Regions from separate parts of the Kitasatospora sp. NPDC088548 genome, predicted to be linked through region 3. Evidence: riboswitches for the same ligand, from Rfam matches in the RefSeq annotation. Region 3 holds a riboswitch; each other region holds the start of a gene.

Region 1 (9,995 bases), on a different contig from region 3:
CCGATGCCGCCCGCACGCGGGCAGCAGCCCCACTGGGCGGCCAACTCCTTGACGAGGAACAGCCCTCGGCCGGATTCGTCGGAGGTGGAGGTGGTTCGGAGCGCGGGCTTCTCGCTGTCGGCGTCGTGGACTTCGATGCGCAGGAGGTTTTCGGAGAGTCCGAAACGGATCTGGATCAGGCGGCCCTGGGGCGTACGGGCGTGCTGCACGGCGTTGGCGACCAGCTCGGAAAGCAGCAACTCGCCGGTGTAGAGCAGGTATTCGACGCCCTGGTGGTGGGCGAGGAAGTGGTGCAGCTCCTGGCGGGCCGCGCCGGCGGACTTTCGGTGCCGGGGGAGCCAGCAGGCGTGTTCGGTGGGGGCGGGGGAGACGGTTTCAGGCATGGCGGCGCCACCTCTGAGGGGTGAGGGGTGAAGACGACTGAAGAAGGCATGGGGATGCCCGGGTGATGAGCCCACAATCATCACGCTGTGTCGAATGGTGAGCTACGTTGAGTAGCATGCTCCTGGGGGATTCCAAAGTGCAAGTCCCCACTTTGGAACCGGTCAAAGATTGTTGTCGGGTGGCAGGGGAGGGCAGACTGGCAGATCACAGAAGTGGGGAGGTCGCGACGGTGCCCGTGAACCGGAATCCGACAGTTCGGCAGCGACGGCTGGCTCGAACGCTCAAGGAGCTGCGGGCGGAAGCGGATCTGACGATTGCCCAGTCGGCTCGGCAGCTTGCCTGCGCCGAGAGCAAGATCAGTCGAATCGAGGCCGCGCAGTCAGGGATTCGGTTGGTGGATCTTCGGCTGCTGCTCGACCTGTACGGGGTGGTGGAGTCGGCGACCCGCAGCAGGCTGGAGGCACTGTCGCGCGAAGGTCGTCTGCGCGGATGGTGGGACCGCTACTCGGACACGCTGTCGCCGCTCTATGCCGACTACATCGCGCTGGAATCCGACGCGTCGGACATGTACAGCATCCAGACGTTCCTGGTGCCGGGACTGCTGCAGACGGAGGACTACACGCGTGCGGTGGTCCGTGCCCAGATAGAGGATGCGACCGCGGAGCAGGTCGAGCGGCTCACGAAGGTTCGTCAGGAACGGCGGGCAGTGCTGACGCGGGAGGCGCCACTTCGCATGTGGGTCGTTCTCTCGGAATCCGTGCTGAAGCATCGGATTGGTGGCCGGTCGGTCATGCGGGAGCAACTCGACTTCCTGATGGCGAGTGCCGAACAGCCGAACATCAACGTCCAGGTCCTGCCGGAGGAATCTGACGTTCACGCTGCACTCTTCGGCCCTGTTGCCATCCTGAGCTTCCCCGAGGCGACAGAGACGGATGTGGTGTACGTCGACAGCCTCCTCAGCACGCTCTACATCGAGGAGCCGGAGGAAGTGTTCAAGTACACCAACCTGTTTCGCCGTGCTCTGGCGGAGTCGCTGCCGCGCACCGAATCGGTCGCACTCATCGAGCGTGCAAAGGACAAGGTCTAGAAATGGTGAGTATGTTCCTGCCGTCTGTTTCCGCTGCCGGACTTGAGTGGTGCAAGTCCTCCTACTCCGGCGCACAGAGCGATTGCATCGAGGTGGCCAGTGGTCTGATCGGCGCTGTGCCCGTACGTGACTCCAAGGACCCGGACGGGCCCGCGCTGCTGTTCGCGGCCGACGCATGGTCGTCGTTCCTCGCCGGGGTCAAGGGCGGGGAGTTTCCGTCCCTCTGAACCAACAGCGCTGCCCCGCACGGCCACAGGCCGTGCGGGGCAGCGTCGTTTCGTCTTCTTCTTTAGAAGTCGTCGTCGAAGGCGACCGAGCCCTCGACCGCCACCTGGTACGCCGACACCCGGCGCTCGAAGAAGTTGGTCAGCTCCTGCACGTTCTGGAGCTCCATGAAGCCGAACGGGTTGGTCGACCCGTACCGGATCGGCAGACCGAGCCGCGCGAGGCGCTGGTCCGCCACGGCCTCCAGGTACTGCCGCATCGACTCGGTGTTCATGCCGGCCAGGCCGTCGCCGCACAGGTCCTGGGCGAACTGGAGCTCGGCCTCGACGGCCTCCTCCAGCATCTCCGTCACCTGCTTGGCCATCTCGTCGTCGAAGAGGTCGGGCTCCTCCTCGCGAACGGTGTCCACGACCGACATCGCGAAGTCCATGTGCATGGACTCGTCGCGGAACACCCAGTTCGTACCGGTGGCCAGGCCGTGCAGCAGACCACGCGACCGGAACCAGTACACGTACGCGAACGCACCGTAGAAGAACAGCCCCTCCACACACGCCGCGAAGCAGATCAGGTTGAGCAGGAACGCCCGCCTGTCCTCCTTCGTCTGCAGCGAGTCGATGTGGTCGACCGCGTTCATGTACTTGAAGCAGAACTGCGCCTTCTGGCGGATGGAGGGGATGTTCTCCACCGCGTCGAAGGCCGCCGCGCGGTCCTCGGGGTCGGGCAGGTAGGTGTCGAGCAGCGTCAGATAGAACTGGACGTGCACGGCCTCCTCGAACAGCTGCCGGGACAGGTAGAGCCGGGCCTCGGGCGAGTTGATGTGCTTGTAGAGGCTCAGCACCACGTTGTTGGAGACGATCGAGTCACCGGTGGCGAAGAACGCCACCAGCCGGCCGATCAGGTGGCGCTCGCCCTCGCTCAGCTTGGCCAGGTCGGCGACGTCGGAGTGCAGGTCCACCTCCTCGACGGTCCAGGTGTTCTTGATCGCGTCGCGGTACCGGTCGTAGAACGACGGGTAGCGCATCGGGCGCAGGGTCAGCTCGAAGCCGGGGTCGAGCAGCATCTTCTGGCGATCGTCGGACATTACTGGCAGGCCTCGCAGGACTCGGGGTTCTCCAGGGAGCAGGCCAGGGCGGCCTCCTCCTCCGGCGTGAGGGTCGGGGACGCCACCGGGACGGGGGCGGCGGCGCGGGCGGCGCCCGAGGCGGCCTGGGCGATCCGGGTCGCCGGGCGCGAGCGCAGGTAGTAGGTGGTCTTCAGACCGACCTTCCAGGCGTACGCGTACATCGAGCTGAGCTTGCCGATGGTGGGCGCGGCCATGAAGAGGTTCAGCGACTGGCTCTGGTCGATGTACGGCATCCGGGCGGCGGCCAGGTCGATCAGCGCGCGCTGGGGCAGCTCCCAGGCCGTGCGGTAGAGCGAGCGGACCTCGGCGGGCAGCCAGTTGAGGTCCTGGACGGAGCCGTTGGCGTCGCGCAGCGCGTCCCGGGTCTGCTGGTCCCAGACGCCGAGCTCCTTCAGCTCGCGCACCAGGTACGGGTTGACCTGGAGGAACTCGCCGGAGAGGGTCTCGCGCTTGAACAGGTTGGAGACCTGCGGCTCGATGCACTCGTAGACGCCGGCGATCGAGGCGATGGTCGCGGTCGGCGCGATGGCCAGCAGCAGCGAGTTGCGCAGGCCGGTCTCGGCGAGCCTGGTCCGCAGGGCGGCCCAGCGGTCGGCCCACTCCGGAGCGGCGCTCGGGAAGTGGTCGATGTGCAGCTCGCCGCGGGCGGCCCGGGTCTCGCCGTACGCCTCGTGGCGGCCCAGCTGCTCGGCCAGCTCGCTGGAGCGCTCGTACGCGGTGAGCATGATGCGCTCGGCGATGAGGGTGGAGAGCCGCTTCGCCTCGGCGGAGTCGAAGTCGATCCGCAGCTGGAAGAAGACGTCCTGCAGGCCCATCACGCCGAGGCCCACCGGGCGCCAGCGGGAGTTGGAGGCACCGGCCTCGGGGGTCGGGTAGAAGTTGATGTCCACCACGCGGTCGAGGAAGGTGACGGCGGTGCGGACGGTGGCGTCCAGGCGGTCCCAGTCCAGCGCGTTCAGCAGGTCGTCGGCGGTGGCGCCGGCGGCGACGTGGGCGCCGAGGTTGACCGAGCCGAGGTTGCAGACGGCGGTCTCGGAGTCGTCCGTGACCTCCAGGATCTCGGTGCAGAGGTTGGAGCTGTGCACCGTGCGGCCGGGCAGCGCGGTCTGGTTGGCGGCGCGGTTGGAGGCGTCCTTGAAGGTCATCCAGCCGTTGCCGGTCTGCGCCAGGGTGCGCATCATCCGGGCGTACAGGGTCTGCGCGGGGATGGTGCGGACGGCCTTGCCGGACTGCTCGGCCTTCAGGTACGCCTCGTCGAACTCGGCACCCCAGAGGTCGACCAGCTCGGGCACGTCGGCGGGGGAGAACAGCGACCAGTCGGCGTTGGCGTTGACCCGGCGCATGAACTCGTCCGGGATCCAGTGCGCCAGGTTGAGGTTGTGCGTGCGGCGCGCCTCCTCACCGGTGTTGTCGCGCAGCTCCAGGAACTCCTCGATGTCCGCGTGCCAGGTCTCCAGGTAGACGCAGGCCGCGCCCTTGCGGCGGCCGCCCTGGTTGACGGCGGCGACCGAGGAGTCGAGGGTGCGCAGGAACGGGACGATGCCGTTGGACTTGCCGTTGGTGCCCCGGATCAGGCTGCCGCGCGAGCGGATCCGCGAGTAGGACAGGCCGATGCCGCCGGCGTGCTTGGAGAGACGGGCGATCTGGGCGTACCGGGAGTAGATCGAGTCCAGGTTGTCCAGCGGGGAGTCGAGCAGGTAGCAGCTCGACATCTGCGGGTGCCGGGTGCCGGAGTTGAACAGGGTCGGGGAGGAGGTCAGGTACTCCAGCCGGCTCATCAGGCCGTACAGCTCGGCCACCTCGCGCACCGACTGCTCGTTGTCGCCGACCGCCAGGCCGCTGGCGACGCGGAGCAGGAAGTGCTGCGGGGTCTCGACCACCTTGCGGGTGATCGGGTGGCGCAGCAGGTAGCGGGACTGCACGGTGCGCAGGCCGAAGTACTCGAAGCGGTCGTCGCCCCGCGGGTCGACGAGCGCGTCCAGGGTCGCGGCGTGCTTGGCGACGAAGGCGGCGGTGGTGTCGCCGATCAGGCCCTCGGCGTGGCCGACCGCGACCGAGGCGGAGAAGGAGACCGAGCCCTGGCTGACCGCCTCGTCGACGATCTCCAGCGCGAGCAGGCGCGCGGCCAGCTTCGAGTACTGCGGGTCCTCGGCGATCATCGACGCGGCGGCGTCCACGGCCAGCCCGCGCAGCTCGGCGAAGTCCGAGCCGGCGTGGCGGCCGCGCAGCGCGGCGGCGGCGACATGGCCGGGGTCCACCTGGGGGAGATCGGCGCTGCGGTCGGTCAGCAGCCGGAGCAGCGCACCGCCGGGGTCGGAGACCGTCGGGTCGACGGGGGCGAAGCTGGAACCCTGGGCGGGCAGGGTGGCTGAGGCAGCGGTGGTCAAGGCGCTCTCTCCTGGCGGCGATCGGCGTCGGTGCATCGGGGTGCCGGACCGTTCGGGGCAGGGGAGCACGGCGCGAACGCCCGGTGGCGTCGCGCGACAGTGTCATCCCCGGCCCGCCCGCGAGGCCCGGACGTGGTGCAGTGCTTCGGGGCCTCTGCGGGGAGGCCGGTGGCACGCCGCCGGCAGGTACTCGGACTCGCGGGCCCTGCTTCCAGAGGCCCGCACACCGCTGCGGGGCAGTCCCGGACTCGCACCGGGTTCCCCTGCGTCGACAGCAGGAGTGAGCATACATCTAGTGGCGGTCGACTGTGGCGGCACCATATGTTGTGGCCGTCGTGTCGCGAGCCCGGACAGGCTCGGCGGGGCGTCAGTGCTTCAGGTAGACCTTGTAGGTGCTGGAGTCGCCCGTCGGCGAGGTGAACTGGGCGATCAGCCGGTACTGTCCGCCGGCGGCCAGAGCGGCCGCCAGGGCGCGGTCCGTGGCAGCCGGCGCGGTGCTGTCGAGGACGACCATGGTGAACCAGCCGTCCCGGATGGCGGCCGCGCTGCCGTCGTCGCCGTGGTGCTGCACCCCGGCGGCGTCCCGGTAGTCGGTCCCGTTGCGCGCCGAGACCCACTGCTCAGGTGTACTGACGGTGCCCAGGTAGTACTCGGCGAGTCCGTCGACCTCGGTGAGGTAGCGGCCCTGTGGTTCGGCGTGCACCCGCAGGACGGCGAGCAGCCGCCCGGAGTCTGGCCCGTTCTGGTAGCGCAGCGCGGACTGTTCGAGGCCCAGCGCGAGCAGGGCGACCCACACCAGGATGCCCAGCTGCGGGTGGCGGAAGTGCGCGCCGACCAGCCGGGTGAGGCCGACCCCGGCCAGCGGGGCGGCGAGCAGCATCCCGAAGCCGAGGTGGCGGAACATCGCCCCGGAGGAGCCCAGCGCCAGGTGGATCGCCGGGACCAGCAGCGCGGTGGCGGTCAGCGCGGTGCCCAGCAGCGCGCGCTGGGCCCGGGTGGTGGTGACGCCGCCGTTCTCCGGGGACTCGTGCATCTGCTCGCGGCGGACGTAGGCGATCGTGCCGGCCACCGCCAGGACGGTGAACAGGCCGCCCCACTGGACGGTGTCCAGGAGGATCCCGCCGACCGTGCGGCCGGCCTGGCCGCGGGCCGGGGACCATCCCGCGATCGTGCCGAGTACGCCGAAGGGGAGCAGCGCGCCGGCCGTGCCGGCGGCGAGCAGCAGCGCGCGCAGGGCGGCCGGGCCGAGCCGCCGGTGCGGCCAGGCGGTGGCCAGCGCGAGGGCGGCCAGGGCGGGCATGGCGAGCGTCGAGGCGTACGCGACCGCGCAGGCGAGGGCGGCGGCCGGTGCGGCGAGCAGGACCAGGGCCACCGGGCGGCGGGCGGTGAACACCGTGATCCAGGCCGCGAGGGCGACCAGAAGAACGGCCGGCGCCTCGGGGGCGGCGTAGAAGCCGACGACGACGGTCGACTGCACCACCGCGTAGGCGGCGATGGAGCAGATGGCCACCCGCTCGTTGAAGAGCCGGCGGGTCAGCGAGTACAGCAGCACGGTGGTCAGCAGGGCGAAGCAGAGACTGAGTACCCGGGCGCCGAAGATGCCGTTGGCGTTGGCGGCGGCGCCGGCCAGCGGCGGGTACAGCCAGGGCGAGCCGGGTGTCCGGCCGACCAGGTCGGAGGTGACGGCGGTGCCGTGCAGCAGGTGGGCGAGCTGCTGGCGGCCGGCCACCATGGTCGCGGCCTCGTCGGGGTGCGCGGCGGCCAGCAGGCGCAGCGAGAGCGCGGCCTGGACGATCAGCACGGCGAGCAGCAGACCGCGGGCTATCCAGCGGCGCCGGGGGCTGGGGGCCGGGTCCCAGCCGATCGCGGGGACCTGCGGGATGGTGTACGGCGCCAGCTCGACGGCCTGGTTGTCGTCCTCGGGGGCGGCGGTGCCCCGCTCGGCGGCGGGCCGGGGCAGGGTGTCCGCGTCCGGCCGGGGGCGGCTGCTCCCGGCGCGCGTCGCGGTGCCGCCGGGGGCAGGGACGGGGCTGTCCGGGGTCAGGGGTGGCTCGGAGGCCGCGCTCATCGTGGGTTCCTGATGTCGAAGCCGTAGCGGGGGTCGGCCACGCGTTGCCTGAAGGCGGCGAGGGTGTCCGGGACGGCCTCGACGCGCCAGTCCGCCCGCTTGACGATGTTGAACCAGACGAAGCCGATGACGTCGTCGTGCGCTTCGAGGCCGGAGAAGAGCTGGTCTATGTCCGCGCGCTGGCGTTTGCCCTGCTCCGAGGCGGTCTCGCTGATGAAGAAGGGCTTCTTGCTGAAGGTGCGGATCTCGGCCATGGTGGGCCCGTACAGGGTGTCGAAGGTCTTCGGGCCGGTGCGGGTGAAGTAGCCGGTCATGCCGGCCCAGTCGACGTAGGTGTCGCCGGGGTAGTACGGCGCCAGCCGGGTGTTGGGCGCGGGGTCGGTGATGTTCGGGCTCCAGACCCAGATGACATTGGTCGCGCCGGCCCGGTCGAAGATGTCGTGGACGTGGCGCCAGGCCGCGACGAAGTCCTCAGGGCTGGCGGCCTGCCGCCCCCACGGGTACCAGTCGCCGTTCATCTCGTGCGCGATGCTGACGGCGATGGGCAGGTCGAGCCTGGCCACGGCCTTGGCCACGCCCCGGACGTAGTCGTCGGTCTCGCCGGCCGCGATCCCCGCCAGCGAGTGGTCGAGCGGCTCCCACGCCATGTAGGGCAGGGCCCCGGCCTCGTAGATCCGGCGGACTCCCGCGGTGTCGAAGCCGCCCCGCCAGTGGGCGTAGTACTCCAGGACGTTCGGCTGTTTGCCGATCGCGGCGGTGTAGGGGGCCAGCGCGTCCATCGAGCCGGGCACGTCGGGCAGCGCGGCGCCCAGGTACTTGCCGGCCGGCTTGAGCAGCGGGGTGACGTCGTACGGGACGCCGACCGGGACGGCCTTCGGCTTCGCCGGCGCGCTCGGGGCGCCCGACGCGTTCGGGGTGGCGGCGCCGGGGGTGGCGGCGGCGGGGGTGGCGGCGGCGGCCGGCGCGGGCTGGGCGAGGTCCTCGGTGTCCTGCATCGCGAAGCCCGGGTCCTCGGGGCCGCAGGCGGTGACGAGCAGCAGTGCGGCCGTCAGCAGTGGGAGCGTCAGCCGACGGTACCGGCCGGCCCGTCGGGGGTGGGCGGACATGGCGATCACACAGCTTCCGTGGGGCGCGGTTGGACGAGGACCCGGCCCACGATGGTCGCGTAGAAGAGACCGGACGCGAGGACGAGGGTGAAGTTGAGCGGGCCCATCGTGAGCATCCGCCATATGCCGATGCCGACCCAGAGCACGGCCGTCCCGCCGCTCCAGACGGTCATGCCGATCCAGAACCGCCGGGTCTTGTTCTTCTTGGCCCCGCTGGAGCCGGTCGGCTGCCAGGCCATCCGGTTGCGGCGCACGATGTCCCAGATGGCGAAGACGTGCGCCCAGCCGTACATCATGCGGGCGGCCCAGGCCTCCAGCCGGTAGGGGTTGCGGTGCCAGAGCGGGAAGACGACGGTCGCGTAGAGCAGGCCGGGCAGCACCAGCATGGTGTTCTGCCAGCGGATCAGGTCGGGTCTGGCCAGCAGCAGCACGATCGGGATGAGCGGGGAGACGAGGGTGAACAGCGCGGTGTGGATGTAGTAGAAGAACCCGGACAGGTAGCAGGCCCGGGTGACCGGCCGCAGCTTGGTCTCCCAGAACTTGCGGCTGCCCAGCAGGCTCATCGACCCGGTGCACCAGCGGTACTGCTGGTTGAAGAAGCCGCCGACGTTGTCCGGGCAGACCCCGGCCGCCAGGGCGATCGGAATGTACTGCAGGTCCCAGCCGAGCCGGCGCAGGTCGAAGCCGGTGTGCACGTCCTCGGAGTGCCCGATCAGCGTGGTGCCGCCGTTCTCCTCCAGGGCGGCCCGCCGGTAGACGGCGCAACTGCCGACGCAGATCGCGCCGTTGTTGCGCTGCCGGGAGACCTGGACGGTCCGGTAGAACAGCTCCTGGACGGCGCCCGCGCCGCGCTCGATCCAGTTCTGGGTGTCCAGGATGCGGAAGAACTGAGGCGACTGGATGATGCCGAGGCGGGGGTTGGCCGCCATGTAGGGGAGCATCTCGGTCAGCAGGTCCGGCCGGGGGGCGAAGTCGGCGTCCAGGATGAGGACGTACTCGCTGTCGGAGTTGCGGAAGCCGAACTGGAGGTTCCCGGCCTTCTTGAACCAGCCCAGCTTGTTTCTGGTGCCGTAGACGAACTCGAAATCGACCGCCATCTGAGCGAGTTGCGGGCTGTTGCTGTCGTCGAGGACGTAGGGCGTGACCTCGCCCGGGTACTGGTCCCGCAGCCGGGCGACGTGGGTCCAGGTGTTGTGCAGGACCTCGATCGGCTCACCGGCGACGGGCAGGAAGATGTCGACGGTCGGGTAGTGCTCCGGGCGCCAGTCCTTCACCAGCGCGCGGTGCGCCGCGAGGTCGAAGGTCTCGTTGAAGCCGTGCACCCAGCGGGAGATGAGGTAGTAGACGATGGTGAAGGCCAGCGGCGGGACGAAGAGGAGGAACCACGGCGTCGCGCTGAGCAGGCCGATCTCGCTGGCCACCATGCAGGCGAAGCTGATGAGGGAGAAGCAGGTGAGGATCCACAGCCGGCTGCGGGCGTAGGTGTACTTCTCGGTGTTGTCCGGCGGCTGCGGCAACAGGCCCCACTGACTGCGGGCGGCCGGGTCCCGGCGGCTGCGCCGGCGCGAGACGGGTGCCCTGCGGCTGCCCGCGAGACGGGTGCCCTCGGTGACAG
Region 2 (9,995 bases), on a different contig from region 3:
CACCCTGCTGGACGGGGGAAGTGAAGGACTGTCAAGTCGCCGAGAGGGAGGGGAGAGTCGAGTCCTGAGGTCCTCGAAGCGGCTCCGCTCCATCGCCGTGCGCCCCGACCGTACCTGCCTGGACTGCGGCAAACCGGCTTCGTGGTCGCGGTACTCGACTGCAGCCTCGTTGAGGACGATCACCTGAGCCGGACCATCCCGGGACCCTAACCGTGCGCGGCGGCCGCCGCCGTGAACGAGGCGGCCAGCTGTGGCGATCCGGCCCAGTGCAGGTGCAGGTAGGAGGCGTGCACCTGGCCCGCCCCCGTACCCGGGCCCGCGAAGCCCTCGGTGCGCGGGCCGGTCGGCAGCCGCCAGCCCCAGGCCGGCCGCTCGCCCGCGCCGGGCTCGCAGACCGTGCGGTGGAACTCGTGCCCCCGTACCCGGGTGCCGGCCGGGCCGAGCGGCGAGTCGTGCAGCGCCACCGCCTCCCGGTAGCCGAGGGTGAGCCGCTCGGTCATCCGGGCCGCGGTGTCCAGCACGCCGCACATCGGCAGGCCGTCCAGCTCCCGTCCCAGGTACAGCAGTCCGGCGCACTCGGCGGCGATCGGCGCACCCGAGGCGGCGAACGCGGCGATCGCCCCGCGCAGCGCGGTGTTGCCGCTCAGCTCGCGGACGTACAGCTCGGGGAAGCCGCCGCCGATCACCAGCCCCGCCGTGCCCTCGGGCAGCGCGTCGGCGTGCAGCGGGTCGAACGGCACCACCTCGGCGCCGGTGGCGGTCAGCAGTTCGGCGTTCTCGGCGTACGAGAAGGAGAACGCGGCGCCACCGGCCACCGCGATCCGGGGCGTGCCGGGCACCGGCGCCACCTCGGCGGCCGGGTCCCACGGCGCGTCGTCCAGCGGGGGAGCGGTCCGGGCCAGTGCCAGAACCGCGTCCAGATCGACCGACCGGCCGATCAGTTCGCCCATGTCCGCGACGGCCCGCAGGGCCTCGGCCGAGCGCTCCACGGCCGGGATCAGGCCGAGGTGGCGGGACGGCGTGGCGACCGCCGCCGAGCGGCGCACCGCGCCCAGCACGGGCACGCCGGAGCCCTCCTCCAGGGCCTCGCGCAGCAGGTGCTCGTGCCGGTCGGAGGCGACCCGGTTGAGGATCACCCCGGCGAGGCGGACCTCCGGGTCCCAGGAGGCGAAGCCGTGCACCAGCGCGGCCACCGAGCGGGACTGCGAGGAGGCGTCGACCACCAGCACCACGGGCGCCCGCAGCAGCTTGGCGACGTGCGCGGTGGACGCCAGCTCCCCGCGCCCGGAGGCCCCGTCGAAGAGCCCCATCACGCCCTCGACCACCGCCACGTCCGCCCCGGCCGCGCCGTGCAGGAAGAGCGGCGCGATCCGCTCCGGCCCGCACATGAAGGCGTCCAGGTTGCGGCCCGGGCGGCCGGCGGCCAGGCCGTGGTAGCCCGGGTCGATGTAGTCCGGGCCCACCTTGTGCGGCGAGACCGCCAGCCCGCGGGCGGCGAGCGCCGCGATCAGGCCGGTGGCGACGGTGGTCTTGCCCGAGCCGGAGGACGGCGCGGCGACGACGAGACGGGGAATGTTCACGTACCTGCGACTACCACTCGATACCGCGCTGGCCCTTGCGGCCGGCGTCCATGGGGTGCTTGACCTTGGTCATCTCGGTGACCAGGTCGGCGACTTCGGTCAGCGCCTCGGGCGCGTACCGGCCGGTGATGACCACGTGCTGGCTGCCCGGGCGGTCCCTCAGCACCGTCAGCACCTCGTCCACGTCGATCCATCCCCAGTGCATCGGGTAGGTGAACTCGTCCAGCACGTAGAAGCGGTAGGTCTCGGCGGCCAGGTCGCGCTTGACCTGCTCCCAGCCCTCCTTGGCCGCCGCCTCGCTGTCCATCTCCATCTTGGCGGAGCGCTGTACCCAGGACCAGCCCTCGCCCATCTTGTGCCAGGCCACCGTGCCGCCCTCGCCGGAGGCGCCGAGGACGCGCAGCGCGTTCTCCTCGCCGACCTTCCACTTGGCGGACTTGACGAACTGGAACACCCCGACCGGCCAGCCCTGGTTCCAGGCCCGCAGCGCCATGCCGAACGCGGCCGTGGACTTGCCCTTGCCGGGGCCGGTGTGCACGGCGGTGATCGGCAGCGTACGGCGCTGACGGGTCGTCAGGCCGTCGTCGGGGACGTTCTCGGGCACTCCCTTGGGCATGGGGTTCAGGCCGCCTTTCGCATCGTGGTTGCACGGTTGTCGCGGACGAGCGAGGCCACGCCTTCGGCCCGCAGCTCGTCCAAGGTAACGGCGGAGGCGCCGAGCCGGGCGGCCAGCGTCCGGGCGAGGCCGAGCCGGACGGGGCCGGTCTCGCAGTCCAGCACCACGCTCGCCACGCCCTGGGCGGCGAACAGGGCGGCCGCGCGGTGGGACTGCGCGACGGCGTCCCGGGCGCCGGTGGCGCGGCCGTCGGTCACCACGACCAGCAGCGGACGGCGGTCGGGGTCGCGCATCCGCTCCACCCGCAGCACCTCGTGCGCGCGCAGCAGCCCGGCCGCCAGCGGGGTGCGTCCGCCGGTGGGCAGCGACTCCAGCCGGGCGGCGCCGACCTCGACCGAGGAGGTGGGGGGCAGCGCCAGCTCGGCGGACGCGCCCCGGAAGGTGATCATGCCGATCTTGTCGCGCCGCTGGTAGGCGTCCATCAGCAGCGAGAGCACGGCGCCCTTGACGGCGGTCATCCGCTGCCGGGCCGCCATCGAGCCGGAGGCGTCCACCAGGAACAGCACCAGGTTGGACTCCCGGCCCTGGCGGACCTGTTCGCGGAAGTCGTCCTTGTGCAGCACCAGCGCGCGGGACGCCCGCCCGCGCGCCGCCTGGTGCGGCGCGGCGGCCTGCAGGGTGGCGCTCAGGTGCAGCCGGGCCAGCCGCCCCTGCGGGCGCCGGGCGCGGATGGTGTGGCCGCCGTCGGTCTCGGCGGGGGAGCGGCGGCCCTGGGCCCCGCGCCCGGTGCCGTCCACCTTGAACAGCCTGGTCCGGTACGGCTCCCCGGCGGCCACCGGCGCGGACTCGCGCGCGGGGGCGGGGTGCTGTGCGGGCACGGGCGCCTGCTCGGGCGTCTGCTCCGGGGCCGGTCCGGGTTCGGGGGCGGGGGCCTCGGCGCCGGGTGCGTCCGGGCCGGTCGGCCCGGTCGGCTCGGGTGCGCCGCCACCGCCGTCGGGGCCGCCCCCGTCCGGACCGCCGTCCGGGTCGGGTCCGTCGCCCTCGGGGCCGCCCTCGGGCCCGTCCTCCGGCTGCGGCTCGGGCTGCGACGCGGGCTCGGGCTCCGGGTCGGCGTGTTCCTCCAGGGTCCGGTCGAGCTGCTCGTCGTCCAGGCCGGGCGCGTCGAACGGGTTGCGCCGGCGGCGGTGCGGCAGGGCCAGCCGGGCGGCCTTGCGGACGTCCTCCTCCAGCACCTCCGTCCGGCCCGCCCAGGCGGCCAGCGCGACGGCGGTACGGGCCATCACGATGTCCGCCCGCAGCCCGTCCACCTCGAACGCCGCGCAGACGGCGGTGATCTGACGCAGCGCCACATCGGCCAGTTCGACCTTGGGCAGCAAATCCCGTGCGGTGGTGATCCGTTCGGCGAGCGCCCGCTCGTCCTCGGCGAACCGGGCGGCGAACCCGGCCGGGTCGGCGTCGTACGCCAGGCGGCGGCGGACCACCTCGGCGCGCTCCGCCGGGTCGCGGGTGGCGGCGATCTCCACGGTCAGGCCGAACCGGTCGAGCAGCTGCGGGCGCAGCTCGCCCTCCTCCGGGTTCATCGTGCCGACCAGCAGGAACCGGGCCGCGTGCCGCACCGAGACGCCCTCGCGCTCCACGTAGGAGCGGCCCATCGCGGCGGCGTCCAGCAGCAGGTCCACCACGTGGTCCTGGAGCAGGTTGACCTCGTCGATGTAGAGCACGCCCCGGTGCGCCCGCGCCAGCAGCCCCGGCTCGTACGCCTTGACGCCCTCGGCGAGCGCCCGTTCGAGGTCCAGCGAGCCGACGATCCGGTCCTCGGAGACGCCGACCGGCAGCTCGACCAGCTGGGCCGGACGGCCGGAGGCCGTGGCGCCGGCGTGCGCGCCGTCCGGGCACTGCGGGTCGGGCGCGGCCGGGTCGCAGGCGAAGCGGCAGCCGTCGACGGTGGCGATGGACGGCAGCAGGCCGGCCAGCGCGCGCACCATGGTCGACTTGGCGGTGCCCTTCTCGCCGCGCACCAGCACGCCGCCGACGGCCGGGGAGACCGCGTTGAGCAGCAGTCCGAGCCGCAGGTCGGCCATACCGACGATCGCGGTGAAGGGGTAGCGGACGTCACTCATGCCTTGTCGGCCTCCTCAGGCGCTCCGGGCGGCAGGAACGGCAGCGACCCCGCGGCCGGCACCCCGCCCTCGATCAGCTTCCACAGCGCGTCGGTGTCCGCGTGCTCCTCGATCAGGTCCCCCAGCCGGTCCAGCCGGGCCTCGCGCGCCGCGGCGAACGAGGTGTCCGGCGCGGGAACGAACGCCCGGCCAGCCAACTCGGCGGTCTCGCGCAGCAGTTCGCGACGGAACCCGTCGTTCTCCAGTGCGCCGTGCCAGGTCGTGCCCCAGACCGCGCCCACCCGGCAGCCGTCCAGAGCGCGGCCCCGGCCGTCGGAGAAGAAGGGGTCTCCCCCCTCGACGGCCACCACACCGTGATGGATCTCGTACCCCTCGACCCGCTGCCCGTACGCCTCGCCGACCGGACGGCCGAGCACCTTCGCGGCCCCGAACCGGACACGCGTCGGCAGCAGCCCGAGCCCGGCCACCTCGCCGGCCCCGGACTCGACCTCGTCCACGATGCCGCGCGCCAGCATCTGGTAGCCGCCGCAGACACCGAGAACCGGCCGCCCGGCGGCGGCCCGTGCCTTCAGGGCCGGCTCCAGACCACGTTCGCGCAGCCAGGCCAGGTCGGCGACGGTGGCCCGGGTGCCGGGCAGGATCACCAGGTCGGCGTCGGCCAGCTCCTCGGGCCGGGTGGCCCAGCGGACCAGCACCCCGGGCTCCTGCGCCAGCGCGTCCACGTCGGTGAAGTTGGACAGCCTCGGGAAGCGCACCACGGCCACCCGCAGCACGTCCGCGCCGACCGGCCCGCGGCCCTCGGCGCGGTCCACCACGGTGGACAGGTCCAGCGAGTCCTCGGCGTCCAGCCAGAGCCCGGGCAGCATCGGCAGGGTGCCGAGCACCGGGCGGCCGGTCAGCCGGTCCAGCATCTCCAGCCCGGGCGCCAGCAGCCGGGCGTCGCCCCGGAACTTGTTGACGAACCAGCCCGTCACATGGCGCTGGTCCTCGGCGGACAGCAGCGCCAGCGTCCCGTACATGGCGGCGAACACCCCGCCGCGGTCGATGTCCCCGACCACCACCACCGGCAGCCCGGCGGCGGTGGCCAGACCCATGTTGGCGATGTCCCGGTCGCGCAGATTGATCTCGGCGGGCGACCCGGCCCCCTCGCAGACCACCACGTCGTAGCGGCTGCGCAGGTCCGCCAGGCACTCCAGGGCCCGCTCCAGCAGCACCGGCTTGCGCTCGCGGTAGTCCAGCGCGCCCACCTCGGCGACCGGGCGGCCGAGCAGCACGACCTGGCTGCGGCCGTCCGCGCCCGGCTTGAGCAGCACCGGGTTCATCGCCGCCTCGGGCTCCACCCGGGCCGCCTGCGCCTGCATCGCCTGGGCGCGGCCGATCTCGGCGCCGCCGGCGGTGACGAAGGAGTTCAGCGACATGTTCTGCGCCTTGAACGGCGCCACCCGGACACCCTGCCGGGCCAGCCAGCGGCAGATGCCCGCGGTGACCACGGTCTTGCCGGCGTCCGAGGTCGTCCCGGCGACCAGCAGTGCGTTGCTCATGCGCTCCTCCTCTTCTTCCGTCCCAGGACGGTCCGGCTTCCTGTGGCGGCCCGGACCGCCGCGTGCCCGGCGACGGCCGTGCCCAGGGCCAGCAGGCCCACCCGGCGGGAGAGCCGGCAGGCCCGCTCGATGTCCTCCACCGTCACCGGCCGCAGCTCGCCGCCCAGCACCGGCCGGTGCTCCACCCGCTCCCCGTACGCGAGGGTGCCGCCCAGCCGCACGCCGACCGCGCCCGCGAACGCGGACTCGGCCTGGCCCGCGTTGGGGCTCGGGTGCGCGGAGCCGTCCCGGCGCCAGATCCGCCAGGCCGTCCGGGGTTCGGGCGCGGCGGCCACGGTGAGCAGCGCGGTCAGCCGGGCGCCCGGCCAGCCCGCCACGTCGTCCAGCCGGGCCGAGGCCCAGCCGAACCGGGCGTAGCGCGGCGAGCGGTGGCCGACCATCGCGTCCAGCGTGTTGACGGCGCGGAACGCCAGTAGCCCGGGCGTGCCCGCGAGCGCGCCCCAGACCAGGGCGTTCACCACGGCGTCGGCGGTGTTCTCGGCGACCGACTCGACCACCGCGCGGGCGATCTGCTGTTCGTCCAGCGCGCTCGGGTCGCGCCCGCACAGATGCGGCAGCCGTTCCCGGGCCGCCGTCAGATCGCCCGCGGCGAGCGAGCGGCCGATGGTCCTGGCCTCCCGGGTGAGCGAGGTGCCGCCGAGCACCGTCCAGGTCGCGGCGGCGGTCAGCGCGGCGCGGCCGAGCGGCCGCCGGCCCAGGGCGCGTTCGGCGGCCACCGCCCCGGCCGCGACGGTGCCCACGCAGAGCGCGGTGTAGGCGGTGCCGGCGGCGCGGTCGTCGCGCCAGAGCGTCTTCTCCAGCCGGCCCGCCGCGCTGCCGAAGGCGGCCACCGGGTGGCCGCGCCGGGGATCGGCGAAGCGGGCGTCGGCGAGATGTCCCGCGACGGCGCCCAGCGCGAAGGCGGCCGCGCGGGTCAGCGGGCGCACGGCGAAGGGCGGCAGAGGGGGCGGGCGGTCGGGGCAGCCTGCATCGCGTGCGTGTCCTCACTCAGGGTCCGCGCCCTGGATCGACGTACCGGCGGCGAGAGTCTCCTGGCTTCCGGGTCCGACACACCCCCGGAGCCTCCAGCGGCTTCTGACGGCCCGCCGATGGGCCCCTCCTGCCTGTTGGCGGGCAAGGAGGGAATTGATCCGAGCGTGCTCCCCGGTGACAGTGGCGGGACCGCGCCGGACTCGCACCGGCTTCCTCTGCATGCCTCCGTTTGGCTGAAGGATCCCATCACGCGGCCGAACCGGGAGTCAACCAAGGTCACGGAGGGGTTGGTCACACGGCCCGCCCGCGCGCCGCCTCCGCGGGTCGGTGTCGCGGGGGTGCGGAGAGGGCGCGATCGCCCGGCCGCAGGTGGAGGCCGCGGCCCCCGCTGTCCCGTCCGGCGTGACACCCGGTCGGCCCATGCCCGGTGGCCCCGGTCCGGTCCCGCGAGTGGACTGGTGGGTGCCCAGTCCGCGATCAACAGAGCGGGGAGCGATATGCGTTGGGGAACCGCGGCCGCCGTGGCGGCCGCCGCCGTCGGCACCGGGGCCGCCGTACTGCTGGCCGGGCGCAGGGCCGTCCAGCGGATGCTCCACCCGGCGGCCGTTTCCCGGCCGCAGGCGGGCCCCGTCACGGTGCGGAGCCTGGCCGTCGGGCGGGCCACCTTCACCCGCAGCCCGGAGAGCACCCGCCCCGGCCGCTGGGCCGTCGAGTGGGACGAGGGCGGCCACGCGGTGGTCGACGAGATCCTGCACGCCGACGAACAGGGCGTCACCCGCCGACTGGTCCGCGCCGACCGGGGCGCCCTGACGCCCGGCACCGAGGTCCGCTTCACCCCCCGGGTCCACCTCGGCGACCCGACCGGCGCGCTCGGCCTGCCCTACGCCGAGACCGCCGCCGAGGGCGAGCTGGGCGCCCTGCCCGCCTGGCGGCTCGACGGCAAACGCGGCACCTGGGTGATCCTGGTGCACGGCCCGGGCGCCGACCGGCAGCAGACGCTCCCGGTGCTGCCCGTGCTGCACCGTCTCGGTCTGCCCGCCCTCGCCGTCACCTACCGGGGAGACCGGGGCGCGCCGGCCGCGCCGGACGGCCTCGACGACTTCGGCGAGACCGAGTGGCGGGACGTCGAGGCGGCAGTGCGGCTGGCCCTGGACAGCGGCGCCGGCCGGGTCGTGCTGCACGGCTGGTCGCTCGGCGCCACGATGGTGCTGCAGACCGCCGCCCGGTCCGCCTGGACCTCGGCGATCAGCGGCCTGGTACTGGACTCCCCGGTGCTCGACCGGCCGGTCTTCGCCCGCCGGGGCGCCACCCGGGCCGGGTTCGGCCGTACGGCCGCCGGGCCGGGCGCGCTCGCCGCCGAGGGCCGGACCGGGGTGGACCTGGCCGACTTCGCGCGGCTCGCCGAGGGCACCGACCTGCGGGTGCCCACCATGGTGCTGCACAGCCCCGACGACCCGGTGGCGCCCTGGCGGGCCGCCGCCCGGCTCGCCGACCGCCGCTTCGACCTGGTCAGCCTCCAGGCCTTCCCCGGCGCCGACCACGCCGCCCTCTGGAACGCCGACCCCGACCGCTATGAAGAGCTGTTGCGCCGCTGGCTCACGCCGTTGCTCTGACGACGGCTCCGGCCGGCCGTCCGGCAGCTCCCTCCGGCCCGGCCGGCCGACCGCTCTGACCTGGCGTGTTCGCGTCATGCAGATCCGGCCAGGCGGTTTGGCCTCTGTTGCCCGATCTTGTCGACCCGCCGCGACCGCCCTTCCGGAGTCCGTGGCCAACCGGATGTGACAGAAGGCCGGTACAAGGGGAAGACTGCTCGACGTGACGTCTCGGAACCCGCGCGACCGTGATGCCCCGCTCCCGCCGACGATCGGTACCGGTGCGACGGTGACCCGTCTCCCCGGAACGGCCCACCGCCCCGCCGGCATCAGGCCGGGCGCTCCCGGCGTACCCCGCCGACGAGGCCCCGCACCCGCTCCCGGCCGAGGCCGGGTCCCCGTACCGGAGGGCTTCCCGGCCCCCGCCGAGCTCGCTCCGCTGGCCCGTCGGATGCTCGTCGACGCCGTCCGGATCGCCCGCTGGGCCGGCGAACTCTCCGAGGTCGACAAGCGCGGCGAACTGCTCCCCGAGGACGCCCGCGCCGCCGGCCGGGCACTCGCCATGACGGTGGGCGCCGCGGCCCGGGCCTGGGGCCAGGCCCTGCTGGTCGGCCTGGTCGAGGCCAGGGACGGCGGCGCCGCCCCCGGCTGGCGCCTGCACGCCTGGGAGCACGACGACGAGGCCGTGGTCCGCGGCTGGTCGGCGCTGTTCGACGCCTGGACGCTGCTCGCCCCCGTCCCGCCCGCCGCGCTGCGCGGCGTCTTCGCGGTGCTCGCCGGGCAGGCCGTCGACCAGGCGCCGCAGCTGCTCTCCTTCCTGCACCTGGTGGCCGGCCCGGTCGCCGACAGCGAACTGCTGGAGCTGCTGCGCCGGGGCCTGGACGAGCGCCGGGTCGGCGGTGGCGCCGGTGCGCTGGGCCTCTCGCCCATCCCGCACGCCGCCTCCGCCGTGTCCGCCGTCCGCGGCACCTGCCGCGAGCCGCAGATCGACACCCCGGCCGCGCCGTCCGACGTCGCCGCCGTCCTGGACTGGATGCTGGACGGCCTGGCCGCCGTCGGCGCCGTGGTCCGCCGGGACGAGGCCGCCGAACTCTCGCCGCTCGGGCACTGGGCGGTGCGGGCCAAGCTGGAGGAGATCTGCACCGTCGCGCAGACCGCCGCCGGCCACATCGAGCAGAGCGCCTTCGAACTGCTCAACGCCTGCGCCGACTACTCGCCGGGCCCGGCCCGGGCCGAGTTCCGCGCCTGGGTCGCCGCCCGTCCGGCCGACCGGGCCGTGGCCGAGCTGCTGGACGCCGCCCAGGGCGACGACGCGCTGGTCCGCGGCCTGGCCTTCGAGGCGCTCCGGGTGGCCGGCAGCACCGCCGAACAGGCCGTCCGCGCCGCGGTGGACGAGCCGGTGCTGCGCCCGTACGCGCTGCTCTGGCTGGCCGAGCAGTCGGACGAGGGGGTCTCCCCGGCCGATGTGCTGGGCGCGGAGGACGCCGCCTGGCTCTGGGTGGACACCGCCGCCG
Region 3 (9,995 bases):
GCCAAGCCGGTCGGCGAGCTGCGCGAGGCGATCGCCCTCGGCCACACCGCCCGCCCGGTCCTGGTCGGCCCGCTCACCTACCTGCTGCTCGCCAAGCCCGCCCCCGGGGTCGCCGCCGACTTCCGGCCCATCACCCTGCTGGACCGGCTGCTGCCCGTCTACGCCGAACTCCTCGCCGACCTGCGCGCCGCCGGAGCCGAGTGGGTCCAGCTCGACGAGCCCGCCCTCGTCCAGGACCGCACACCCGCCGAACTCTCCGCCGCCGCCCGCGTCTACCGGGAGCTCGGCGGGCTCACCGACCGGCCCAGGCTGCTGGTCGCGACCTACTTCGACCGGGCCGGCGAGGCCCTGCCCGTCCTGGCCAGGGCCCCGATCGAGGGCGTCGGGCTCGACTTCACCGGCCCCGGCGCGGCCAACCTCGACGACCTCGCCGCCGTCGGCGGCCTGCCCGGCAAGCGCCTGGTCGCCGGCGTCGTCGACGGCCGCAACATCTGGCTCAACGACCTGGAGAAGTCGCTCTCCACCCTCGGCACGCTCCTCGGCCTCGCCGACCGGGTGGACGTCGCCGCGTCCTGCTCGCTGCTGCACGTCCCGCTGGACGCCGCCGCCGAGCGTGACCTCGACCCGCAGGTCGCCCGCTGGCTCTCCTTCGCCCGCCAGAAGACCGACGAGATCACCACCCTCGCCCGGGGCCTGCGCGAGGGCACCGACACCGTGGCGGCCCAACTCGCCGCCAACCGGGCCGACCTGGCCTCCCGCGCCGCCTCCGCGCTCACCCACGACCCCGCCGTCCGCGCCCGGGTCGCCGCCACCACCGCCGAGGACGCCCGCCGCGCCCAGGCCTACCCCGAGCGCGCCGGGGCCCAGCGCGCCCGCCTCGGCCTGCCGCTGCTGCCGACCACCACCATCGGCTCCTTCCCGCAGACCACCGAGCTGCGCACCGCCCGCGCCGACCTGCGCGCCGGACGCATCGACACCGGCACCTACCAGGACCGGATGCGCGCCGAGGTCCGCGAGGTGATCGCCTACCAGGAGAAGGCCGGGATCGATGTCCTGGTCCACGGCGAGCCCGAACGCAACGACATGGTCCAGTACTTCGCCGAGCAGCTGAGCGGCTACCTGGCCACCCAGCACGGCTGGGTGCAGTCCTACGGCACCCGCTACGTCCGCCCGCCGGTGCTGGCCGGCGACGTCTCCCGGCCCCACCCGATGACCGTCGAGTGGTTCCGCTACGCCCAGGACCTGACGGACCGTCCGGTCAAGGGCATGCTCACCGGCCCGGTCACCATGCTCGCCTGGTCCTTCGTCCGCGACGACCAGCCGCTCGCCGACACCGCCCGCCAGGTCGCCCTCGCCCTGCGCGACGAGGTCACCGACCTGGAGGCGGCCGGCGCCGCCGTCGTCCAGGTCGACGAACCCGCCCTGCGCGAGACGCTGCCGCTGCGCGCGGCGGGCCGCCCCGGCTACCTGGCGTGGGCCACCGAGTCCTTCCGGCTCTCCACCTCCGGGGTGCGCGCGGACACCCAGATCCACACCCACATGTGCTACGCGGAGTTCGGCGCGATCATGACCGCGATCGACGACCTCGACGCCGACGTGATCTCCCTGGAGGCGGCCCGTTCGCACATGCAGGTCGCGCACGAGCTGGCCGAGGCCGGCTACCCGCGTGAGGTCGGCCCGGGCGTCTACGACATCCACTCGCCCCGGGTGCCGAGCACCGAGGAGGCCGCGGCCCTGCTCAGGGCCGGACTGGCGGCCATCCCCGCCGAGCGGCTCTGGGTCAACCCCGACTGCGGCCTGAAGACCCGTGGCTGGCCCGAGACCCGCGCCTCGCTCGACCACCTCGTCGAGGCCGCACGCCTGGTCCGTGCCGAGCTGAAGGGCTGACCCGAGCCGAAGCCGACCCCGGTGCCGGGGTGGGGCGGGGGCGACCGTCCCCGCACCCACCCCGTACCGGCTGTCGGCCGGTTCCCCGGATGCGACAGGAGGGGAGCGGTGGGAAGGAAGTTCGAGGCTCGTCGCATCCGTGTTGACGGGCAGGTGATGATCGCCATTCCCGAGAAGGAGTACGCGATCCTGCTGGCCGGCCGTCGGCAGGTCGGAGCACAGGGAGCCCGGATCCGGGTGCTGCAGCACGCCCTCGGCCATGCCCTGGCCAGGCTGGCGGCGGCCCAGCCCCACACCTCGCCTGTTGCGGGACCGCCGCTTCCGGGCGGGTCGTCGGCGTCGGACGGCGCGAGCCCTCCGGCGACAGGGGAGACGTGATCGCCTCGCCGCCCGGACCGGTGACGTGGTGGCCGGTGACGTGGTGGCTGGTGACGTGGCGGCCGGTGGCCCTCCGCCGGGGCTCGGGCGGGGGCCACCGGCCACCGGTGTCAGTTCCGGTTGTGCAGGCCGAGATTCTGGTAGATCTCCGTCGTGACCGTGGAGAAGTTCATCGTCATGAAATGGAGCCCGGGAGTGCCCTCGGAAATCAGCCGGCGGCACATCTCGGTGGCGAAGTCGATACCGATGGAGCGGACCTGCTCGGCGTCGTCCTGCGCGTTGGTCATTCTTTCGACGAATGACGGAGGAATGATCGCGGTGCTGAGCTCGGGAATGCGCCGGAGTGACCGGATCGTGGTAATCGGCATGATTTCCGGGATGATCGGGACGGTGCACCCGGCCTTCTCCGCCCGGTCGCGGAACCGGAGATGGCCGTCCACGTCGAAGAACATCTGGGTGATCGCGTAGTCGGCCCCGGCCCGGCACTTCTCCACGAAATGCCGGATATCGCTGTCGCGGTCGTGCGAGCGGGGGTGCGTCTCGGGGAACGCCGCGACGCCGACACAGAACTCGCCGGACTCCTTGATCAGCTCGACCAGCTCCGTCGCGTACGTCACGCCCTCGGGGTGGCGCACCCAGTCGCCCAGCGGGTCGCCGGGCGGATCGCCCCGGAGGGCGAGGATGTTGCGAACGCCCTGGTCAGCGTAGTGGCCGAGGATGTTGCGCAGCTCGGCGACGCTGTGGTTCACCGCGGTCAAATGGGCGACCGGGGTCAGCGTGGTCTCCTGGGCGATCCGCCCGGTGATGCCGACGGTGCGTCCGCGCGTCGATCCACCCGCGCCGTAGGTCACGGAGACGAAGGTGGGTGACAGTGCCTCCAGCCTGCGGATCGCATTCCACAGACCGGCCTCCGCCCGCGCACTGCGGGGAGGCATGAACTCGAACGAGTAGGAGCATTCCCCGGCCGCCAGGAGCTCGCGGATCGGGACTGCCCGGTCGGTCCTCGTACTGGGGGTTCCGAGAGTCATGCGGGATATTGTCGACCGGTGCCGGGAATTCCCATGCGGGTGTCCACCTAGTGATACGCGGGCCCGCCGGGACGCCCGTTCCGGAGGGAGCTCCCGGGCTTCGGACCGGCTGTTCGGGAGTGCGGTGCGGAATTTGTGCGAGGGTGCTGCGGACAGTGGGTTCCGGGCACGGCACAATGACCTCATGGACGCGTACGAGTACTCGCTCACCGGTGTGGAGAACTGGGGTCGCTGCGGGGTGATGGGCATCGTCAATGTCACCCCGGATTCCTTTTCCGACGGTGGTCTGTGGCTGGATCCCGGCAAGGCGGTCGCCCACGGCCTGGAACTGGCCGCCGGGGGAGCCGACGTGGTGGACGTCGGTGGTGAGTCGACCCGTCCCGGGGCGGCCAGGGTGCCCCTGGAGGAGGAACTGCGCCGCGTGCTGCCCGTCGTCCGGGAGCTGGCGGCGCGGGGAGTGACCGTCAGCGTGGACACGATGCGGGCCGCTGTGGCCGAGGCGGCGGTGGAGGCCGGCGCGCGGATCATCAACGATGTCAGCGGGGGTCGCGCGGACGCCCTGATGGTGTCCGTCGCGGCGAGGACGGGGGTTCCCTTCGTGGTGATGCACTGGCGCGGGCACTCCGCCGCGATGGACGGCCTGGCCGATTACGAGGACGTGGTCGACGAGGTGGTCGGTGAGGTGGCGCGGCAGCTGGACGCCATGGTGTCGGCCGGAGCGGACCCCGCCCAGCTGATCGTCGATCCCGGGCTCGGCTTTGCGAAGGGACGGGAGGACGACTGGGCGCTGCTCGCCCGCCTGGACGCCTGGGCCCGGCTCGGCCGTCCCGTCCTGGTGGCGGCCTCGCGCAAGCGCTTCCTCGGGACGCTGCTCGCCGACCCGTCGACCGGCGAGCCCCGGCCCGCCCGGGAGCGCGACGCCGCTACGGCAGCCGTCTCGGCCCTCGCCGCCGCGAAGGGTGCCTGGGCGGTTCGGGTCCATGACGTGTCGGCGAGTGCGGACGCGGTCCGCGTCGAGGCGGCGTTGCGCCGGGCGCTCGCCGGCATGCCCGTCCGGGCCGGTGCGCCGACCCGGTGACGAGCCGCCCGGGCCCGGTGCACGCGGGCCCGGCGCCGCCGCGCACCCGGGCGGTCGGTACTCTTGTCGCCCGGTTTCCGGTCGGCCGGACGGCTCGCGCTGCCCGCCCGCGTGACGCCGCCGGCGGCTCCGGCCCAGCCAGGCCCGGCTCACTCTCACCCGAACTCACCCGAACTCACCCGAAGGCGGCCCGTTCCATGGCGTTCCCGCAGCAGAAGGCGGCCTTCACCGAACCGGTCGGCCGGACCGGCGGGGCGGTGGAGGTCGAGCGGTCCTGCCGGTTCGAGGACGGTGAGTGCCGGCACCTTCTGCTGTGGCGGGCCGGTCCAGGCTGGCGGATGCTCAGCAGCGCGGTGCTCGGGGGCGGCCTCGGCGAGCGGGAGTGGGTGGTCAACGCACAGGTCAGGCCCGGGTGCGGCCGGATGGACCCGGACCGCCACCTCGCCGGGCTGGCCACCGGGCTGGGGCTGAGCGGCCCCGGCGCCGGGCTGATGACCGCCGCGCGGGTGGACGACTTCACCTGGGCCTGCGACGGCGGGGTCACCGCGGTGGTGACGACGGGGATCGGGGTGCCGGCCTGGGCGGCCGCCCCCGACCCGGCCGCGGAGGCCGGGGCCGGATTCCCGGGCACGATCAACATCCTGGTGGTGGTGCCCGCCGCGGTGTCGGACGCCGGTCTGGTCAACCTGCTGGCGACGGCGACCGAGGCGAAGGTCCAGGCGCTGGTGGAGGCCGGGTACGACTGTTCCGGGACGCCGTCGGACGCGGTGTGCGTGGCGGTCCGCCGAGCCGGTCCGGGCCAGGTGCCCGAGCCGTTCGGCGGCCCGCGCTCCCGGTGGGGCGCCCGGGCCGCCCGCGCCGTCCACGAGGCCGTCACGCTGGGCGCCGAGCGGGACCGCACAGGCCGGGCACGGGGGGCCGTGCCCGGCCATGCGCGGTCGACTCCGGAGTGCGCCAGGACCTTTGTGCTGTCCGGCGCGCGGTGATCAGCTGCCGAAGCGCAGCGAGACGGTGTCGCCGACGCTGATCACGGTGCTGCGGGCGGCGCCGGTGGCGGCGGCGCCGTCGATGCTCACCTTCCAGCTGGAAGTCCCGCTGTTGGCGGTGCCGTTGACGGCGGTGACGGTGCCGCTGCCGGAGGACGGCGTGACGGCGGTGACGCAGCCGCCCGGGGTCGCCGCCCCGGCGGCGTCGAGGACGGCGCCGAGCGTCGTGGTGGTGCCGGTCGGGGTGACGGTGACCGCGCAGACCCTGGGCGAGCCGGTGCCGTCGTCGACGACCAGGGCGAGCCGGGCGGCGGTGCCGGCGGTGAAGGAACCGGTGGTGGCCCAGGTCGGCTCCCCGGCGGTGGTCGGGGTGGGCGGGGTGGCGGTGAAGCCCGCCCCGGCGACCGCACGCAGCCCGTCGACGGAGGCGTAGGGGGAGGGGGCGGTGTCGGTGGGCAGGTACTTGAAGCCGCCACCGGGCTTGAACTGCTGGGAGATCAGGAAGTCGACCGGGGTCTTGCCGGTGCCGCTGGTGAAGTCGGCGCCCTGGGGGTTGATGCCGCAGGCGTTGAGACCGGAGACGGCCCAGCCGTTGGAGTCGGTGTTGGCGCCGAACATCGAGTTGAAGGCGCCGGAGGCGACGAGCTTGCCCTTGAGGAAGTTCTTGGCGGCGACGATCGCGGGGTCGGTGCCGGGCACGCCGCTGCTGCACAGCGAGGCCATGGCGGCGCCGGTCATGTCGATGTCACTGGCCTGGGCGAGTGCGGCCGGATCGCCGGCGGCCTTGCCGAAGTTCCAGCCCCCGTCGTTGTGCTGGTTGGCGCGGACCGCCGTGACCGAGGCGTCGAGCAGGGCCTGCGGCACCCGCTGGGCGCCGCTCTGCGTCCTGGCGCCGCCGAGGGCGAGCAGGCCGAACACGGTGCCGTTGAAGTTGGCGGACGGGCCGTAGTAACCGGGCTCGGCGGTCTGCCAGTAGGCGGCGACGTCCGCGATGAGGTTGCGGCCGGGGCCGACGCGCGCGGGGTCGATCCCGGCGGCGTAGGCGTTGAGGACGCCCCGCTCGTAGTCGGTGACGACGGGCGCGGCGCTCGGCCAGGTGGTGGCGGCGAGCTGGTTGCGGTACACCAGGCGGGCGTTCCTGGTGGCGTCGCCGCCCGGGGCCACGTCCGCCGCGGCGGTGCCGGCGGCCGCCAGCGCGCTGAACGCCCACTCGTCGGAGAGGCCCCCGCCGGTGACGTAGCTGCCGTCGGCGGCCTGGAGGGACTTCAGATAGGTGACGCCGGTGCTCTTCGAGGTGGCTGTCTGGGCCGGGGTGGCGGTCGCGTGGGCGGGGACGGCGGAGAGCAGCAGGGCGCCGGCCGTTATCGGGACGGCCACCGCGGAGGAGACGCGCGAGGAGGAGAGGAGGGACGACACGGGGCGGGCTCCTTGGAGTGACGGGCGCCGACCCGGCTCCGGGCCCCGGGGCTCCCTCGGGAGTTCGGCGGCCGGAGCGGCCGCCGCCCGGATCGCGTGGGCAGGCTTTCGCCGGTGGTACGTGGCCGGGCGGGCATTCGGGCTCGGGACGGCGGAACCGCCCCATACCGTTGCGCGTCAGCCCTGGAATCGCACCAGGTTCCCCCGCTCGGCCACCGGGGACGCTACCGCACGGTGCTGCCACCGGCGAGGTGTCCAAGACGACATGACGACTCATTGACGGCCGACGCGGGAGCGTGGTCTGATGAACCGTTTTTCATCCTCGGCAGTAGGGGAAGCCGGTCCAACTCCGGCGCTGACCCGCAACCGTAGATCCGCCCCTCCGGGCGGATGAGCCGGACTGCCTGCGCCGAGGGCCTGTTCAGAAGCACTTGCGTCGTCGAGGACTACGACGCGGTCGGGACGGTCCCCATGCCGGGGAGCCGTCGGCTGCGCCGTGACACCCCGTCGACCGATCAGGGAGTCGCCGGTGAGGGTCAACAGCACGCGCACACGTCACAGAGCCCGGGGTCTGACGTCCCTGCTGGCCACCGGCGCCGTCGCTGCCGCCGCGGGCGGTACGGTCCTGCTCGGCCACCCCGGTACCGCGGCCGCCGACCCGATCGAGGAGTGCACCGCCACCACCGGCGCGATCGTCGCCGTCGACTTCGGCCACTGGGGCGGCGGGGTCGTCCGCGGCTGCGACGCCCACCCCACCACCGGGATGAACCTGCTGCACAACGCCGGCTTCACCACCACCGGCACCGAGCACGACGGCCCGGCGTTCATCTGCCGGCTCGGCAACGGCACCTTCAACAGCGGCACCCAGTACCCGACAGCCGCCGAGGAGCCCTGCGTCAACACCCCGCAGGCCACCGCGTACTGGTCGTACTGGATCGCCGAACCCGGTCGGCAGACCTGGTCCTACAGCCAGTTCGGCGCCGCCACCCAGAAGCCGAAGCCCGGCGAGGTCGAGGCCTGGGTGTACGGCGGCACCGACATCGGCGGCACCAGCGGGGCACCCTCCTTCACCCCGGACTCCGTCCGCGCCGAGAACGGCGCCGGTCCGTCCCCCTCGGCCTCCATCTCCCCCTCGGCGTCCCCGAGCCCGACCGGCCCGTCGCCCGCCGCGGGCGACCCCGTCGCGGCGGCCGCCTGGCTGGCCGGCCGGCTCGTCGACGGCGACCACATGGAGAACTGGGCCTTCGAGGGCCCCGACCTCCCCCGGACGTCCCTCACCGCGATCGCCCTCGCCGCCGCCGGGACGGAGGACCCGGCCCTGCGCAAGGTCCTCGCCTACCTCGCCGCCCACACCGACGCGTTCCTCCTCCCGGACGGGCCGTCCGCCAAGCCCGACGCCAGGGCCGCCGCGCTGCTGGCCCTGGTCGCCGAGAGCACCGGCGGCAACCCCCGTGCCTTCGGCGGCCGCGACCTGATCGCCGCGCTCACCGACCACGTCTGTGCCTCGGCCGGCGAGAACGGCAAGTGCACCGCCGCCGGGGACTTCCACGGTGCGGCCTCGCCCTGGGTCCAGGCCCTGGGCGTCATCGCCCTGCAGCGGGCCGAGGTCGCTCCGCCCGCCTCGGCGCTCACCCGGTTCACGGCGCTCCAGTGCGCCGACGGCGGCATCGCCGGAGCGATGATCGTGGCGGGCGACTACTGCGAGTCCGATCCGTCCGGCACCGCTCTCGCCGTTCTCGCCCTGCGCAAGGCCGGCGGCTTCGAGCAGACGGCGAAGAAGGCCGCCGACCAACTGGCCGCGAGCCAGCAGGCCGACGGCTCCTACCTCCCCTACACCGGCGCCGCGGGCGGCGACACCGGCAGCACCGCCCGCGTGGCCCAGGCTCTCAAGGCCACCGGCCGGAGCGCCGGACAGACCGCCGCCAGGACCTGGCTCGCCGCCCGGCAGGGCCAGGACGGCGGCTTCGGCACCGACGAGTCGACCACCGAGTCCGACCCGGACGCCACCGAACAGGCCATCCTCGCCCTGACCGGCACCGACCCGACCGGCGTCCGGCACGACCCGAACGCGGCCACGACCGCGCCGCCCGGCCCGCACCCCGGGAAGACCCCCGATCTCGGCAAGGGCAGCGCCTACCTGACCGACCCGGCACGCCTGATCGACGGTCACTACTACGAGGCCTTCCCGGCCTTCGCCGACTTCGGCCTCACCATCGACGGCGCCTACGCCCTCGCCGCCACCGGCGCGGACGACGCGGCCCTGCGCAGGATCGTCGACTTCCTGGACCAGCAGGGCAAGGACGCCGGCGACCGAACCGTCAACGACTGGACGGGCATCGGCACCGAGTACGCCGGCGGCGGCTCGATCGGCAAGGAGGCGCTGCTCGCCGAGATCACCGGCCGCGACCCGCGCGCCTTCGGCGGCCACGACCTGATCGCCGCCCTCGCCACGGCGGTCTGCGCCCAGACGAACCCGGACACCGGCTGCGCGGCGCCCGGCAACTACACCTACGCCACCTCGGTCTTCTCCCAGGCGCTCGGCATCATGGCCCAGCTGCGCGCCGGGGAGACCGGGCCGGCCGCCGCGCCGGTCGCCTACCTGAAGAGCCTCCAGCACGCCGACGGCTCCTGGCCGAGCCTGATCCCCGCCACCGGGGACTCCGACGTGGACAGCACCGCCATGGCGGCCATGGCCCTCGCCCTCGCTCCCGGGGACGACGGCGCCCAGGCCGTGGACAAGGCCCTCGGCTGGCTGGCCGACAAGCAGGAGGCCGACGGCGGCTTCCCCGGCGCGGCCGGTGACTCCACCAACTCGGCCGCCCTCGCGATCCAGGGGATGACGCTGCGTCAGAGCGCCTACGCCGGCCCGATCGCCAAGGCGCTGGACTTCCTCGCCGGCCAGCAGAACAGCGACGGCGGCTTCAACGTCGCCACGAGCGGACAGCGCGGCTCGGACGTCCGGGCCTCCACCCAGGCGGTGGGCGGCGCCACCGGGATCTCCTTCGGCACCCTCCGGCGGGACCTCGGCAGCACGCCCACTCCGACCGGTTCGCCGACGGCGACGCCGAGTTCGACGCCGAGTTCGACGCCGACGGGCTCCCCGACGGAGACCGGATCCCCGGCCCCGACCGGCTCACCCACGACCGCCCCGACCGCCCCGGCCACCGCGGACACCGGGACGCCCGGTGTGTCCGGCGGGCCCGTCCCGGGCGACCCCGGATA

Evidence for each region. Region 3 has a riboswitch for cobalamin ahead of ACIP82_RS20785 (hypothetical protein). Riboswitches for the same ligand answer to the same signal wherever they lie in the genome.
Region 1: linked by a shared signal. The riboswitch ahead of ACIP82_RS21420 (ribonucleoside-diphosphate reductase subunit alpha) and the one ahead of ACIP82_RS20785 (hypothetical protein) in region 3 are both predicted to bind cobalamin.
Region 2: linked by a shared signal. The riboswitch ahead of ACIP82_RS16735 (cobalamin biosynthesis protein) and the one ahead of ACIP82_RS20785 (hypothetical protein) in region 3 are both predicted to bind cobalamin.

Annotation. Positions count from the first base shown of each region.
Region 1 is NZ_JBIVMI010000016.1:123,537-133,531, forward strand. It holds gene ACIP82_RS21400 (ATP-binding protein) at 1-383, opposite strand, end outside; gene ACIP82_RS21405 (helix-turn-helix transcriptional regulator) at 614-1,471, shown strand; gene ACIP82_RS21410 (DUF397 domain-containing protein) at 1,474-1,698, shown strand; gene ACIP82_RS21415 (ribonucleotide-diphosphate reductase subunit beta) at 1,761-2,777, opposite strand; gene ACIP82_RS21420 (ribonucleoside-diphosphate reductase subunit alpha) at 2,777-5,182, opposite strand; cobalamin riboswitch at 5,370-5,501, opposite strand; gene ACIP82_RS21425 (glycosyltransferase family 39 protein) at 5,574-7,274, opposite strand; gene ACIP82_RS21430 (glycoside hydrolase family 26 protein) at 7,271-8,380, opposite strand; gene ACIP82_RS21435 (glycosyltransferase family 2 protein) at 8,386-9,804, opposite strand.
Region 2 is NZ_JBIVMI010000011.1:147,375-157,369, forward strand. It holds gene ACIP82_RS16715 (cobyrinate a,c-diamide synthase) at 207-1,580, opposite strand; gene cobO (cob(I)yrinic acid a,c-diamide adenosyltransferase) at 1,591-2,196, opposite strand; gene ACIP82_RS16725 (putative cobaltochelatase) at 2,202-4,316, opposite strand; gene ACIP82_RS16730 (cobyric acid synthase) at 4,313-5,857, opposite strand; gene ACIP82_RS16735 (cobalamin biosynthesis protein) at 5,854-6,843, opposite strand; cobalamin riboswitch at 6,942-7,106, opposite strand; gene ACIP82_RS16740 (alpha/beta hydrolase family protein) at 7,387-8,502, shown strand; gene ACIP82_RS16745 (hypothetical protein) at 8,933-9,995, shown strand, end outside.
Region 3 is NZ_JBIVMI010000015.1:183,818-193,812, forward strand. It holds gene metE (5-methyltetrahydropteroyltriglutamate--homocysteine S-methyltransferase) at 1-1,887, shown strand, start outside; gene ACIP82_RS20765 (hypothetical protein) at 1,996-2,265, shown strand; gene metF (methylenetetrahydrofolate reductase [NAD(P)H]) at 2,376-3,293, opposite strand; gene folP (dihydropteroate synthase) at 3,478-4,371, shown strand; gene ACIP82_RS20780 (adenosylcobinamide amidohydrolase) at 4,569-5,357, shown strand; gene ACIP82_RS20785 (hypothetical protein) at 5,358-6,773, opposite strand; cobalamin riboswitch at 6,884-7,008, opposite strand; cobalamin riboswitch at 7,061-7,200, shown strand; gene ACIP82_RS20790 (prenyltransferase/squalene oxidase repeat-containing protein) at 7,303-9,995, shown strand, end outside.